2 regions of the Maribacter sp. BPC-D8 genome follow, and region 2 is predicted to be linked to the other one. Evidence: riboswitches for the same ligand, from Rfam matches in the RefSeq annotation. Region 2 holds a riboswitch; the other holds the start of a gene.

Region 1 (8,169 bases), 1.2 Mb from region 2:
ATTAAATTAATTATGAAAAAAGTATTCTTATTATCGATTATCACTGTTTTTACTTTAGTCTTCACATCTTGTTCAAATGATGACGACGCCGTATCTAACGCAACTGAAGAAGAAGTTGTAGGTACATGGAACTTAACAGCACTTGAAGCTACCGATGGTAGATCAGATACAACTATTGAAGGAACCACAATTCCTGCTACTTTTAAAGCAGTAGGTAAAGATTTTCAAACTATTGTCACTTTTTCTGAAGATCCGCAGGTAGTAACTAGCGAAGGTTCTTATACTACAGTATTAAGTACTACTATAGGAGGAGAGAATGACACAGAAGAGCAAGAAGGCGAAGACTTTTTTGCATCTGAAAAATGGAGACTAGATGGCAGTACGTTATACTTTGGTTCTGGTGAAGAAGAAGTTGGCTACACTATTGTTGAACTTAATGATTCTAAAATGTCTCTTCGTTACGAGTTAGACGAAACTGTTGAATCGTTCTTCGGAACTTCTACCGTTAGCGCTACTTACAACATGACGCTAAGTAAATAAAAACAACATTTATACATACTAAAATGCCCGGTACATACCGGGCATTTTTTGTTTCCTATACATTTTAATTACCCAAGTGCCTGAGTAATATCTGCAATAATATCATCTATATGCTCTAGCCCTACCGAAATACGAACTGTACCGTCAGATATACCCACTGCAGCACGTTCTTCTATACTTAACTTACTATGCGTTGTTGATGCTGGGTGCGTTACTATGGTTCTTGAATCTCCTAAATTGGCAGAAAGCGATAACAGTTTTATAGAATCGAAAAACTCTCTACCTGCATCTAATCCTCCTTTTACCTCAAAAGCTACTACACAACCCCCTGCTTTCATTTGCTTAATAGCTATCTCATATTTTGGATGCGATTTTAAGAACGGGTATTTTACCCAATTTATATTTTCATGAGCTTCTAAATACTCCGCCAGTTTCAAAGCATTTTCACAGTGTCTATCTACTCGTATTGCGAGTGTTTCTAAACTTTTAGATAAAACCCATGCATTGAATGGTGATAAAGCGGGACCAGTTATACGTGAAAAACGATATACCTTATCCATCAATTCTGCACTACCTACCGTAATACCTGCCAATACCCTACCTTGACCATCCATTAGTTTTGTGCCTGAATGAATGACCAAATCTGCACCAAACTTTATTGGCTGCTGTAAATAAGGTGATGCAAAGCAGTTATCGATAACCAAAATCAAATTATTCTTTTTCGCAATCTTACCCAACTCCTCTAAATCTAAAACATCTACACCGGGATTCGTGGGAGTCTCTGCATAAATAATTTTTGTTTTCGGAGTGATTAAACTTTCTATTTCCTCTAATGCATCTATTTTGAAATACGTATGGTCAATATTCCATTTCGGAAAGAAGTTAGTAAATAACGAATGCGTTGAACCAAATATGCTTCTTGCCGAAAGCACATGATCACCACTATCTAATAATGCCGCCAATGTAGAAAAAACCGCAGCCATACCTGAAGCAAATGCAAAGCCGCTTTCAGCACCTTCCATCTGGCATACTTTATCTATAAATTCAGTTGAATTCGGATTCGAATATCGTGAATATATATTACGTTCTTTCTCCTCAGCAAACGACGCACGCATATCTTCTGCATCTTCAAACACAAAACTAGATGTCAAATACAACGGTACAGAATGCTCTAAGTTCTCTGTACGCTTAAGTTGCTGTCGTATAGCGTTCGTTTCAAATTTATTGTTGTTTTCTTTCATTACACTAATTCTTCTTTATTCGCATTTCTACTTTCATGTACTTCGTACTTTTGACTTTGTACTTTGTACTTTTCATTACCCTTTCTCCGCAATTCTCAATATATCTCCAAATACACCTCTTGCTGTAACTGCTGCGCCAGCACCTGCTCCTTGAATTACTAACGGATTTTCTCCGTAAGACTCTGTATATATTTCTATGATGGAATCTGACCCCTTAACTTGCCCTAAAGCACTTTCTTTTGGTACAGATACTAACTTCACATCTAAAACTCCTTTTTCTTTCTGAAGGTTGCCATGTAAATCACCTACATAACGTAATACATGATTTGGCTTCTGATTCTTTTTAATTTCATTGAATTTATCATCCAACACATCTAAATTCTCTAAAAAGAAAGCCACTTCTCCGTCTTGTAATTTCTCTGGAATCAAGTTATCAATATTTATATCTGCAAACTCATTATGCAAATCTAATTCTCTTGCTAAAATCAACAGCTTTCTACCTACATCGTTTCCAGATAAATCTTCACGTGGATCTGGTTCTGTAAAACCTTGTTTCATCGCATCTTTTAAAATGGATGAAAACGGTAAATCTGCCTCTGAGAAGGTATTGAATATATAACTCAACGACCCTGAGAACACCCCTTTTATTCTCGTAATATTTTCTCCGGATAAATGGAGTAATTTTATGGTATCAATCAATGGTAAGCCTGCACCTACATTGGTTTCATACAAGTATTGCTTCTGATTCTTTTGTAACTCTTCTCGCAATAACTGATAAAAATCGTATCGTAATGTATTGGCTATTTTATTTGAAGATACGATATCGAAACCATGCTCAACAAACTCAAAATAATTCGCTACAAAATCTTTACTTGCCGTATTATCAATAACAATTAGGTTCTCTAAATGATGACGTTTTGCAAACTCAAAGACATCTTCAACTTTATACGCCTTTCCTTTTTGCTTTAGATTCGTTTTCCAGTTTTTGGTGATTCCCTTTTCATTCAACAAAATCTTTTTGGAATTCGCAATACCAAATACCCGCAAATCTAATTTTTTACGATCCTTGATTGTTTTGGCAGATTTTAGAATTTGGTCAATCAACGTTCCTCCAACATTCCCATGTCCGAAAATTAGAATATTTATCCTTTTACTAATCCCAAATACTTGTCCGTGCATGACGTTTACCGCCTTGTGTAAATCAGATTTCTTCACCACCAGACTTACATTCTTACCTGATACTGTGTTATTGAACAACAAAGGCACAATCTGGTTTTTAATCAATGCGTTAAAAGGATTATGGAACGTACTCAAGTCTTGACCTACAATAGATATAATTGAAACATCATCTATTACCGTAATCATATTCACATCTTTAGATTCAAAATCATTACTGAATTCATTCTCTAAAGCCAATTTAGCTCTCTTAGCCTTGTCTTTTTTCACCACAAGACCGATTCCTCTTTCCGAAGAACCTTGAGATATTATACTAACACTAATATTACTTGATTCTAATGCCTTAAATATTCTAGCATCTACACCCACTTTACCTAACAAACCGCGACCTTCTATATTAATCATCGCTACATCTTCAATTACTGAAAGCGATTTAATACCTTCTTTGCTTGATTTTGCACTGATTAATGTACCTTCATTATCATCGTTATACGTATTTAAAATACGCAGCGGAATGTTCTTTTCAATTAGCGGAATTATCGTTTTTGCATGCAAAATTGTTGCTCCGAAATTCGCTAACTCATTTGCCTCTTCATAAGAAAGATTTTCTAGCTTTTTAGCTTCTGGCACATAATCAGGATTCGCAGTATATATTCCGTCAACATGTGTATAATTCTGTAATTCTTCAGCATCTAAAAAGTTCGCTAATAATGCTGCAGAGTAATTACTTCCATTTCTACCTAAAGTGGTTGTTTCTCCATCTAACGTAGATGAAATAAAACCGGTTACAACAGCTACGGTATCTTTCGGTATTTCAACAAACTTCAGCAAAACCTGCTCTTTTGATTCTGCTTCTAATACTTTGGCATCACCAAATGTATTATCGGTCTTTATCACGTTACGTGTATCTACCAGCACTGCATTGATACCTTTACCAATCAATAATTTAGTAACCAACTTGGCAGAAATCAATTCACCATAAGCCAGCACCTCATCTTTAATTTTAGCACTGTAATCACCTAACAACGAAACACCCTCATATAACTTCGCTAAGCCCTTAAACTCTGTCGATAAATTGATATTCTTATAGGTATGCTTTTGATATTTTTCTAGCGCTACAAAATCGGACTTATAGTCTTTTCCCTTTGCTGCTTTCTGCAACATATCTTCTAACTGATCTGTAGCTTTTTCCCTCGCGGATAAAACAATGGCAATGTTCTCATCATTCTTTACCTTATTGGCAACGATATCTAAAACACGCTCTAGTCCTTCTCCATTGCTCAGGGACTTACCACCAAACTTCAGAATCTTTATTTTCTTGATATTACCGTTGGTATTAAAAATACCACCAAGCAATTTCTCCATTTGATCAAACTCGATCAAAAACGCATCATGACCATGTAATGACTGTACTTCGCCATAGGTAACGTTGCTCTTCGCTTGCGCCAATTGCTTAAACGTATCCTTGTTTTCTTGTGCGGTAAAGAACATATCAGAATCGACACCTATAATATGAATATTGGTGTCGCTATTTTGTAGTTTGATGAAATTCTCATCTCCACCTCTAGTGACATCAATAGTCTTCAACAGCTGATTCATCAATTTATACGCTGATAATTGAAAACGCTCTTGCAACTTATCCCCATGATGCATTAACCAGCTTTCTACATTAAAAACCTTTAGCTCTTCATTCGTACTTCTTTTAAAGCGCTCTTTGAATGAAGCGGGAGTTCTATAACATAACATCGCGTGCATACGCGCATCGTGTACTGGTTGTTTTGAGTTTACCAAAAACTGCTCTTGAATTTGACAATTGGCAATTAACCAGTCGGTCGATTTCCAGTCAGATGCTACAGGTATTAAATGCTCGGTCAATGTTGGGTGTAATGCTGCCATTTCCCAAGCGATACCACCACCTAAAGATCCACCAATTAAAGCAAACAAACGGTCTACTTTCAACTGCTGTAAGCCCAACAAAAACATTCTTGCTACATCGCCAGCTACAAAATCTTTGTAGTTTTCAATCACGAACTTATCATGACCGTTACCCGGTATGTTGAATGCTAAAATGGTATACTTCTGCGTATCGATGCATTTTCCATCACCGATAAGTGCAGACCACCAACCGTCTTCACCGGTAACATTAGAGTTACCCGTTAAAGCATGGTTTACCAAAATTATTGGTGCCGTGTGCAGCTTTTTCCCAAATACCTGATACGACAATTGAATATCTTGTGTGGTACCATTTAAGGTCTTGTATTTTTTAATCTGTAATTGATGTAACATCTATTTCAAAATCAAATTGTGGTTAGGCTTCGGCTACGCTCAGCCACCTTCTTTATAAAATTCATGAATAATCGTTCACTGAGCGGAGCCGAAGTGTCCGTTTGTATCAAATCCGCTCAGTCATCCAAATTAAAGACTTGTAAAAGCTTGTTCTAAATCGGCTTTTAAATCTTCAATATCTTCTAAACCAACAGACAAACGTATTAAGTCTTGACCTACACCAGCACTTTCTTGCTGTTCTGCTGTCAATTGTTGGTGTGTTGTACTTGCTGGGTGAATAATCAATGACTTCGTATCACCAATATTCGCTAGCAATGAGAATAACTTAGTAGCATCAGTAACTTTTTTAGCAGCATCGAATCCGCCTTTCACGCCAAAGGTAACCAATCCGCTTTGTCCTTTTGGTAAGTATTCTTTAGCCAACTCGTTGTATTTGTTACTTTTAAGTCCTGGGTAATTTACCCATTCTACTTCAGACCTACCTTCTAACCATGTAGCCAATTCTAATGCATTTGCACTGTGTTGCTTAATACGAACCGGTAAAGTTTCTAAACCTTGAATAATTTGGAAAGCGTTAAACGGACTCAATGCTCCACCGAAATCGCGTAAGCCTTCTAATATTAATTTGAAAGTAAAAGCTGCTGCACCAAGTGCTTCGCTATATACCAAACCGTGGTAACCTGCAGATGGCTCTGTGAACTCCGGGAATTTTCCGTTGGTCCAATCAAAAGTACCTGCATCAATAATTGCTCCACCTAATGAAGTTCCTTGTCCGCCGATATATTTTGTCAATGAATGAATTACCAAGTTTGCCCCGTGTTCAATAGGATTTAATAATGACGGAGTAGCCACTGTATTATCTACAATAAATGGTACGCCCGCTGCTTTAGATTCTTTTGAGATTGCTTTTAAATCCAACACATCTAACTTCGGATTCCCTAAAGACTCCACGAAAAATGCTCTCGTATTGTCTTGTACTGCTTTTCCGAAATTTTCAGGATCAGAAGCATCTACAAAAGTTGTTGTAATACCTAATCTTGGAAGGGTAACATTCAATAAATTGAAAGTTCCTCCATATAAACTGCTTGATGCCACTATGTGATCACCCGCTTTTAATAATGTCAATAAACCTGTTGAGATTGCAGCCGTACCTGACGCAAAAACTACCGCTCCTACTCCGCCTTCTACTGCAGCTAATCTGTCTTGTAGAATTTGATTTGTAGGGTTGTTCAGTCTTGTATAAATGAAACCTAATTCACCTAGTGAAAATAAGTTTGCCGCATGGTCGGTATCATTAAATACATACGATGATGTTTGGTAAATAGGCACTGCTCTTGTACCACCGTTAGTAGTTGTGTCGTGACCTGCGTGTAATGCGTTTGTTGCTAATTTGTAATTACTCATGATTTTGTTGTTTTTAAAATTAATCCTTGGGCTACGCTTAGGATGCAAAAAATTAAAAGCCAAACCTTGACCAGCATACTATGCGGGTAGGTAAAATCAAAAAGTTATAAGAAAGTAATAACGATGAAAAATCGTATACTGTTATCCATCCCCTAAGGGTAGAATGTAGCACCTTCTTTGTATTGAACAAAGGGTTGCTAAGGTTTCAAAGGGTCTAATCCCTCCACCTTTCTTGATAACTATTCAATAAGTGTTTGAACTTTGAGCTACAAATATTGGGCAGAAGTTTCTAATAACCTAAGATTTTAAGAAAAATATATAATTTGAGGTTGTGTTGTTATTTTTCTGTGGGGTTCAAGGAAACTAAAAAACATATCAACTACGAGGTTCTCGATACATTTTTGAGTATCCGTTACACTTCACTCATAAACACTCGAACTGCCAATACGGCTATTTGAATTTTAAAAACTTTACCAAACTAACTACAGATGTCACTTCGAGTGGTTTTTACGACCTTTTCGGGAGTAAAAATTGCCCGCCTTCAGGTCGGGCAAGTATCGAGAAACTTACTTGCTATAAGTTATTTTTTGAACGAAGAACATTTATAATCATACTTACCTTAAAGGTTCTCGATACACTTTTGTCCTAATGAAAAATTAGATCAAAAGCACTCGAACTGACATTTTTTTCCAACAACTAACAATTAACAACCATCAACCAACAACTAATCAATCATCCCAGCGCTCTTGTACTTATCAATGTACTTCTGATCTTGCTCAGGAGAATCTTTGTAGTATTTTCTCATTTCTACTAAATCTGCCGTCAACTTTTTAACAGTAGCTGCGTACGCCGGATCATGGTAGACATTGTTCATTTCATTGGGGTCATTTAATCTATCGTATAGTTCCCATTCGTCAACATCATAGTAAAAATGCACTAGCTTAAATTCTTTATTTACAATTCCGTAATGGCGTTTTACCATATGTACTGATGGATATTCGTAATACTGATAATACACCGCATCTCTTGTCCACTTGTCTTTTTCGCCTTTCAGTAGCGGAATCAAACTCTCCCCTTGCATATCACTTGGCGGCGTGATGCCTACTGCTTCTAACATGGTTTGTGCGAAGTCTAAATTCTGAACCATTTCATTTTCTACGGAACCTGGTTTTACCACATTTGGCCAACGTACCAATAACGGAGTTTTAAAAGATTCATCATAAATAAAACGCTTATCGAACCAACCATGTTCTCCTAAATAAAATCCTTGGTCAGAGGTGTATATCACTATCGTATTTTCTGCCAATCCGCTTTCATCTAAATAGTCTAGTAATCGACCTACATTATCATCAACCGAAGAAATACTACCCAAGTAGTCTTGCATATAGCGCTGGTATTTCCACTTCATTTTTTCGGTATCGGTCATCTTTGGCCAATTATCATAAAAGAAATCGTTGATGGAATCTAAAACCGGATCGTATAATGCCTTTTGTTCTGCCGTAGCTCGGTTATATGGACCGTA
Region 2 (8,169 bases):
TGCAATTGTCCGTAAGATATCGTGCTAAATAAAACAGCTGCACATACAGCGATTAAGTGTTTCATAATAAATAATTTAAAATTTGATAATTGATTAAAAAATACTATTTGCTAAAGTAAAACTCAAAATTCTTAAGCCTTGACTACCAAAACTTTGCATGATAATTACATGAATTATAATAAGATTTTGAGTGTGCTTCTTTAATTAGTCTATCAAAGTTACTTTTTTAAGGAAAATTCTTATATCTATGGGTATTCTTTAACACTCTGTTTGAAATTTATGCTTGATTTTGCCCTGTGTATTGTTAATTAAGCAATACAAGACCCATAAAGCAAACTTAATTGCAATTTATTGGGAATTATAAATTCGTTTTTTGTTTAACATCAATCATTTTTTTGGGACTTTAGCCCAATAAACAGTAAAGTATAAATAAACAAAAGCAGTAAATACCACGTATTACTCACCAAATCTAGATAATCGATTTTACCTCTTGAAAAGCTTAAAATCATTAAAACTTGTGCTCCGTAAGGGAGTAAGCCTTGAAAAATGCAGGCAAAAATATCTAAGATCGACGCTGTCTTTTTATTATCTAAATGATACTCGTCATTGATTGTTTTAGCAATTGGTCCGGCAATAATAATGGACACCGTATTATTTGCTATGGCCATATTAATAGTACTTACCAATGTGGCAATACCAAACTGTGCAGACTTCTTATTTTTAATGAGTTTTTTAATATTGACCAATATAAATTCGATGCCTCCATTTCTCTCAACCAAAGCAGCTAAACCACCTGTCAATAGTGACAACAGAAATATTTCGGTCATATTGGTGAAACCGGTATAAGCGATTTTAGTAGATTCTATTAATGTGAAATCTCCGTAAGCAATTCCTAATATACCTGCCGCAATTGTACCTAACAACAAGGTTACAAACACATTAACTCCCACTATCGAAAGAATAATAACCAATACATATGGCATTATTTTTATAATGGAATAATTGTAAACTGTGGTTTCAGCAACGTCGGACTCCAATCCTAATCCCTGAAATACTAAAATAGCTATGGTGAATAAAGCTGCGGGAACCGCTATTTTGATGTTCTGTTTAAATTTATCGCTCATTTTACATCCCAAAGACTGAGTTGCAGCAATTGTAGTATCTGAGATAACAGATAAATTATCGCCAAACATACTACCACCCAACAAGGCACCACATAAAATTGCAAGGTCTGCACTGCTTTCATCTGCAAAGCCTATTACAATAGGCGCTAATGCAACAATAGCACCAACTGAAGTGCCAGTAGATACCGATAAAAACCCTGCAATAATAAAGATGCCAACGTATATATATTGAATTGCTATAACATCTAAACCAAGGTTTACAATAGCATTGACACTGCCCGTTTCGTTTGTAATAGCAGCAAAAGCACCTGCTAACAAATAAATAAGGCACATGGTCAATATCTTATCATCGCCACAACCTCTTAACAGCGTATCGATTTTAGCTGAAATAGTTTGTCTAAATAAAATAAATGCCACAATTATACCCACAATTACTGCTATAGGAGCGGGCAGTGCATAGAAATCGTTTTGATATATACCTACGCCTAAAAACGTAAATACAAATACGAACAAGGGTATTAAAGCTGAAAATTTTGGGATAATCTTTTTAGTACTTTCCATTTCTCTTTCTTCATTTTCAAAAAAAGGAAATAGCTATAAATTAGAAGAATCATGTGTTAACATTTGTTCCAATTAATGGCTTATCTATTTAGCACCTTGCTTGTTATTGCAGGTTGCTATCTCCTTTTTTGAGATTCTTGATAATAATTTTTAAGGCGGCAAATGTAGTCTATAAATCTTTCTGCTAAATCTTAAAAAAAGTTAATTTCTGTAAATAAACTTTTAAAGATTTACCCTCTAATTACGCATAAATAATTAATACGTATTTGAAGATTTAGGAGCAATTGTTGCTCGCTATCAATTAATGACATATTTACTATTAGAAACCAAATGATATTGTTATTGGTGCTTTGAGTATTTATTCTAATTTAGATTATGATTTGCCTTAAAATAGACGAGATAACCTAACGTTTTTTAACCCAAGAATCAATACCGAATGCTTCGTTTAATTCTAGTATAAGTTGCTTTCTTTTGGCTTCATTACCACAGTCAACAGGAACCCCAACATAGATTAGACCTTTTGGATATGCGCCTTCATCATGGGTATAGCCCAATGTTTTAAGCTTTTCTATTATTGTATTTTTATTATTAGGGTCTTTAAAAACACCTACCATCGCAATACAATTTAAAGAAGAATTCGTAGTAGCTACTGGTGCCGTTTTGGTAGTTTCCGGTAGCTGCTCGACTTTCTTGGCTACTGGAGTTTTAGTTTCCTTTTTTTCAATAACAGGATTTTCTATGTCTGCTATAATTTCTTCGGATGTGCTTTCGTCGGATGCACCTTTAGATATACTTTGAACTTCAGTTGTGATCTCTTCCTCTAAGTCAACATTTATTTCTTCTTCAAAATCAGAAACAGTAAGTGTAGTATCAGAAATTACAACTGCTGTACTTTTATTATGGTCGTATGCATCTTTTACCGGTATAGTTATAGGTTCATAAACATCTGAATTAGAGTATACGTATTCGCGACCTTCAGAATGATAAGAATCGGGTAGTGGTGCTTCATCTACAGTATCAACATCTGTGGTAGATACTGAACTATCTTCCTCTTTATTAAACATATACATGTAAATGAATGCAGAGAATATTGCGATTACGACTATTGCGATTACAAAATCCCATCTGCCTTCTCGGCTACTAAAAATATCTTTATCGGGGGTCATGGTTATGTGTTTGTTATGAAGTACAATTATTTACCTAAAAAGTAAATATAACCAATCTGATGTTTATGTATATAATTTACCCATATCTTAAGATGTTTGGGGTTAAGTTTCTTTTAAATTATTACTGAGTTATAATGTAGTATTATGCACTTACTTTCTTTCCATAAATCTTATAATAAACTAAATCTAAAGCCCTATGCAGTTCACTTTTTGTAAATGGCTTACTTACAAAATCAACACAGCCAAGTTCTCTGGCAACAACTTCAAATTCTTGTTTGGTAGAACTTGATATAAATGGCAAACGATCTGCAAACATTTCTAGAAAAGAGAGTCCGTTCATACCTGGCATTTCAATATCTGACATTACAACTTGTGGTTTCGCAATTTGTATATGTACCCAAGCATCATAAGAATCTTCAAAGGTGAGTACACTACGTACTAATGGATGAGTTTTGGCAAGCTTTTCTGCTAGTGACAACCAAAGATGGGAGTCATCTACAATTACTAATTCGAGTTTCATTAATCTGAGTTTGAGGTTTGAGAGGCGAAATGTACCCCATTGTCTCATTATGAGAAATTAATTCAGATGAACGGCTTGAAAGTATCTTTATATGTTAATATTACACTTTAAAAAACAGTAATAATCGTAAATTTAAGCCGAATTAGATATTAAGAACTTTGATAAATTCCCTTAAAAATATATTGCTTTTTTATAAGGCTAGAATAAAGTTAGATTATTTTTCAGAGGTATGCTTAAATCTTTACTCCTTTCCATATTAAATTAGTTCTGTACTGACAATAGTATTACTACATTTAGTGTCCATTAAAAATCTTACCCTTTAAAACGAAAATTAAAATCAGCCGGCCAACCACCATATCAGAAGTACTAGATCAATTAGACAGCATTATTGATAATGCTATAATTAATAATGACCGTATAGGGTATTTTGCCTTTTTATATAGAAGGGTTACAGCTGAAATATTAAAAGAGGTTCAATTAGAGAATTTTGAAGACAACCCTCGCATGGAAACCTTCGATGTTGCTTTCGCCAATTACTACCTAGATGCATATAACGGTTATATCAACAATCAACCCATTAGTGCATCATGGCAATTTGCCTTTGATACCAAAAATGACACCCTAACCATTTTACAGCATATCATGTTGGGTATAAATACTCATATTAATCTTGATTTAGGATTAGCTGCTAGTACTGCTATGAACGGGTTAGAAATACCTGATATTGAGAAAGATTTCAATACCGTAAATACAATACTTGGTAATATCGTTAATGAAATGCAAGACCGACTTAGTAGCGTTTCACCTTTACTATTTCTTTTAGACCTTGCTGGTAAAAATACAGATGAAGAAATCATCAACTTCAGTTTACGCAAAGCAAGAGAACTCTCGTGGTATAATGCCAATCTGCTTTGGGGCTTAGGTATCGAACAGCAAAATGCAGCTATACAGCAAATGGACATAACTGTTTTAAGACTTGGAGAATTTATAAAAGCGCCTAAATCTAAAATTGTGATGTACGCTCTAAAGTTTATGGGCAAGTTTGAAGAAAAAAATGTGGGTAGAGTAATTTCTAAGTTAAGAGAGGAGTAAACTACTATTTTTTCTGCGCCAGTAATTCATTATCACATAACTACCTGTAAAACAAAATACTACTACATTCAACTAAACCTTTTCCGCTTCAAAAAAAGCATAATTATCATTTTCACCACCATCAAACTTTACCAGAAGTTTATGAAAATAAGATTGCATTTACTTCAACCGTTATTTTTATTTGTAAACCTAAACACTTAAAGTAGTAAGAAAAATACGCTTAATTAATCTGATTTATTTATAATGCTTTTAGTGCGGTCAATGGCACTTTGTACATGAATAAAAGATGTATTGCTTGTAAAACTTACTACGATTCAATTAAAAAAAATGATAGCCAACCTTTACAGAAACTTTCTTCTTATTGTATTTCTATTTATAACTATTACATCTTTTTCGCAAACAACCGTAATGGGTACCGTTGTAGATAAAAAAGATGCTACTGCGCTACCATATGCCTATTTAAAAATTGATGATATTGCTTTAGGTACCGTGACTGATGGAGACGGCAGATTCAGAATAATTATTCCTGAGAAGTATACTAATTACAATATCACTTTGGGTTATGTTGGTTATAAAGATTTGCACCTTACTATCAAAGATTTTATAGCTAAAGACGGAGGTGTTTTTGCTATGGAATCTACTAACCTTGAGTTAATGGAAGTTGTTGTAACTCCGAAAAAAATGCCTAGTGCCAAGGCATTATTGCGAAAGGTAATTAAGAACATACCTGCCAATTATGCAGAATCTACTACTAAAATAACTGGTTATTATCGAGAAACATTGAAAGAAAACGGAGTGTACATTAAATATTCAGATGCCGTTTGCGATTATTATGCAGAGCCGTATAGTAACAAAAATTATAAATGGAAAGAGTACCAAAACCCTAGTGATTATTCATTCAGTAACGGTTCTTTTAATTTTTATTCCAATTCATTACATCGTGTTCATTTTCATCATAGAACCTTAAAAAATGAACAAGTAGCTATTATTAATTCGCGCTCAAGCAGTAATTTAAGTAACAGAGATTTTGAAGCTAATATTGAAGGCGGACCATTAGGACTTTTCGCAAGAAATAGAGTTAAGTACCAGCAGAGCTTTTTAGGAAACAAAGCTAATCGCGATTTCACATTTAAAGTATCTGAAGAAGAAGATGCAGATGGCACATGGTTATATGTGCTTGACTTTGAAACTAAAACTACAAAAGAAGCATTAGACGCTGTAGCAAACCCTTCCAATAACCGTCAATGGCGCTTAGCCAATAAGAACAAGTTACTAAAAGGACGCATTTATATTGACCAAGATGATTTTGCAGTCGTTCGCTACGAATGTGCGGTACCCAACTTATTAAAACAATACTTCTGTAGTTATGAAGAAATGGCAGTCAAACATTTTGACTACAAATTAGATGTTAGCTACAAGAAAAAAGGAAATCAATATTATCTAGATAAAATGCGTCATGAAGATGAGTTTATCTATAAAGACACCACAGATATTACCACAACGTATTACTCTGCGATTTCTGAATTTAATGTATCTAACATCAATGAAAAGAACACTACAAAAATATCGAAAGAAGATAATTTTGCGAATACCGTAGCGAATCAATTATATGAGTTTCCACTAGAATACGATTCCATTTTCTGGCAAGAATACACAGCTAAAAACCCTATATCTACTATAAAATCAACGATTAGAGAAGATATGGAATTAGATAAAAGTCTTGAAAGGCAATTTCATGACAAGCATGTAAGAAACGATTCTATGCCTGAGCCAATTGCTAAAATTGAGCCCTCTATTTTCAAGATACACGGCGAAAATTATACCGACAATTATGCCTGGTTAAAAGATACTAAAGCTCCTATAAGCAATAAACCAGTTATGGATTATTTGCGTAAAGAGAACAAATACACCGAAAATTATAACATTCCGCTTAAAAAAACGCAACGTAGTATTTACCTAGATTTAGTAAAAAGTATTGAAGAAAATAGTACTTCTCTAAGAACTAAAAAAAATGGTTATTTCTATTACAGTAAGTATAGCGAAGATGATGAGTACCCTGTATACTACAGAAAGTCAGTTGAAAATGATCCGATAGAAGAAGAATTATTAAATTTAAACGAATTAGCAAAAGATAAAGGGTATTACAATGCAGGCGTTGGTTCTGCGAGCCCGAACAACCAACTAATTGCGGTGTATGAGAACACCACTGGTAAAGATGAATATGTACTGAAGGTGAAAGATTTAACTCATCAAACTTTTTTAGCAGATTCTATTAACCGAGTAGGTACTATGGTTTGGTTAGATAATGCCAGTTTTTTATATGCAAATGTTGAAGATGGTACCTATCGTTCATCAAAAATACTTCGTCATGTTTTAGGTACTGATTCAACAAACGATTTAATCGTTTACGAAGAAAGTGACCCTAGCTTTAACGTTAGTATTGAAAAATCTAGGTCTAAAGACTATATTTTCTTAAATACAGGTAGTAGTACTTCATCTGAAAATTGGTATCTAAAAACTGATAATCCAAATGGTCAATTTAAGGTCATTCATCCACGTGAAAAGAATCATGTTTACCACACTACAGATTATAATAACAAGTTCTATATTCTTACTAATGAGAATGCCTTGAATTACAAAATTGTTACAGCAGAAGTAAATGATGCCTCAAAAAGTAAATGGAAAGTTCTAATTCCTCATCAAGCTGGCGTTCTTATTGAGTATTTTCAACTGTTTGATGATTATATGGTTATCACTGAAAAAGAAAATGCACAATCACGTATTAAAATTATCAATCGGGCCACTCAAGAAAATCACTTCATGAAATTTGATGAAGAGTTTTACAACATTGGTATTGGTTATAATCCTAATGTCAAGACCGATAGCTTGCAATTCAGTTACAGTTCTTTTGAAACGCCTTATACTACCTATAATTATAATATGAAGACCAAAGAGAAAAGTTTGGTCAAGCAACATAGTAAACCCATAAAACATCCATTCTATAAATATAAAATTGAACGAAAATGGGTAACTGCTAAAGACGGTAAAAAAATTCCCTTAACGCTAATCAGTAATAACTGGCGCGCTAGACGTAATAATGCTAAACATAAAGTCTATTTAACCTCGTACGGGGCTTACGGCATGGGACAAGAACTCGTTGGTGGCCCAACGGCACATCATATGGTCAATAATGATTATCTATATGCCATAGCACACGTTAGAGGCGGAGATGACTTAGGTCGAGAATGGTATGAAGATGGTAAACTTTTTAATAAAAAGAATTCATTTTCAGATTTTATAGCTTGTGCAGAATACTTAATTGAGGAAGACTATGCTCAAGAAGGTCATATTGTAGCTGATGGTGCTAGCGCAGGCGGCTTATTAATGGGTGGCGTAGTCAATGAGCGACCAGAATTATTTAACACCGTTATTTTGAATGTGCCTTTCGTAGATGTTATCAATACGATGTTAGATGAGAATTTGCCATTAACCGTTGGGGAGTTTGATGAATGGGGCAATCCTAAAAATAAGAAGGAGTATGAATACATTAAATCTTACAGTCCTTATGATAATGTCAAAGCTCAAAATTATCCGAATATGTTGTTCTTTACAGGATTAAATGATACAAGAGTCGGGTATTGGGAACCCGCTAAAATGGTTGCAAAACTAAGGGCTACCAAAACCGATGACAATGTACTGTTATTAA

What was found. Region 2 has a riboswitch for S-adenosylmethionine ahead of QSV08_RS05005 (Na+/H+ antiporter NhaC family protein). Riboswitches for the same ligand answer to the same signal wherever they lie in the genome.
Region 1: another riboswitch for S-adenosylmethionine. It lies ahead of QSV08_RS20405 (O-acetylhomoserine aminocarboxypropyltransferase/cysteine synthase family protein); the one in region 2 lies ahead of QSV08_RS05005 (Na+/H+ antiporter NhaC family protein).

What each region holds. Positions count from the first base shown of each region.
Region 1 is NZ_CP128187.1:4,690,774-4,698,942, reverse strand. Features, by position in the region: gene QSV08_RS20420 (hypothetical protein) at 13-540, shown strand; gene QSV08_RS20415 (trans-sulfuration enzyme family protein) at 609-1,781, opposite strand; gene thrA (bifunctional aspartate kinase/homoserine dehydrogenase I) at 1,857-5,243, opposite strand; gene QSV08_RS20405 (O-acetylhomoserine aminocarboxypropyltransferase/cysteine synthase family protein) at 5,373-6,647, opposite strand; SAM riboswitch class I at 6,786-6,889, opposite strand; gene QSV08_RS20400 (sulfatase) at 7,372-8,169, opposite strand, start outside.
Region 2 is NZ_CP128187.1:1,105,973-1,114,141, reverse strand. Features, by position in the region: gene QSV08_RS05010 (hypothetical protein) at 1-65, opposite strand, end outside; gene QSV08_RS05005 (Na+/H+ antiporter NhaC family protein) at 384-1,685, opposite strand; SAM-I-IV-variant riboswitch at 1,738-1,834, opposite strand; gene QSV08_RS05000 (SPOR domain-containing protein) at 2,090-2,851, opposite strand; gene QSV08_RS04995 (response regulator) at 2,994-3,371, opposite strand; gene QSV08_RS04990 (DUF5995 family protein) at 3,681-4,463, shown strand; gene QSV08_RS04985 (prolyl oligopeptidase family serine peptidase) at 4,791-8,169, shown strand, end outside.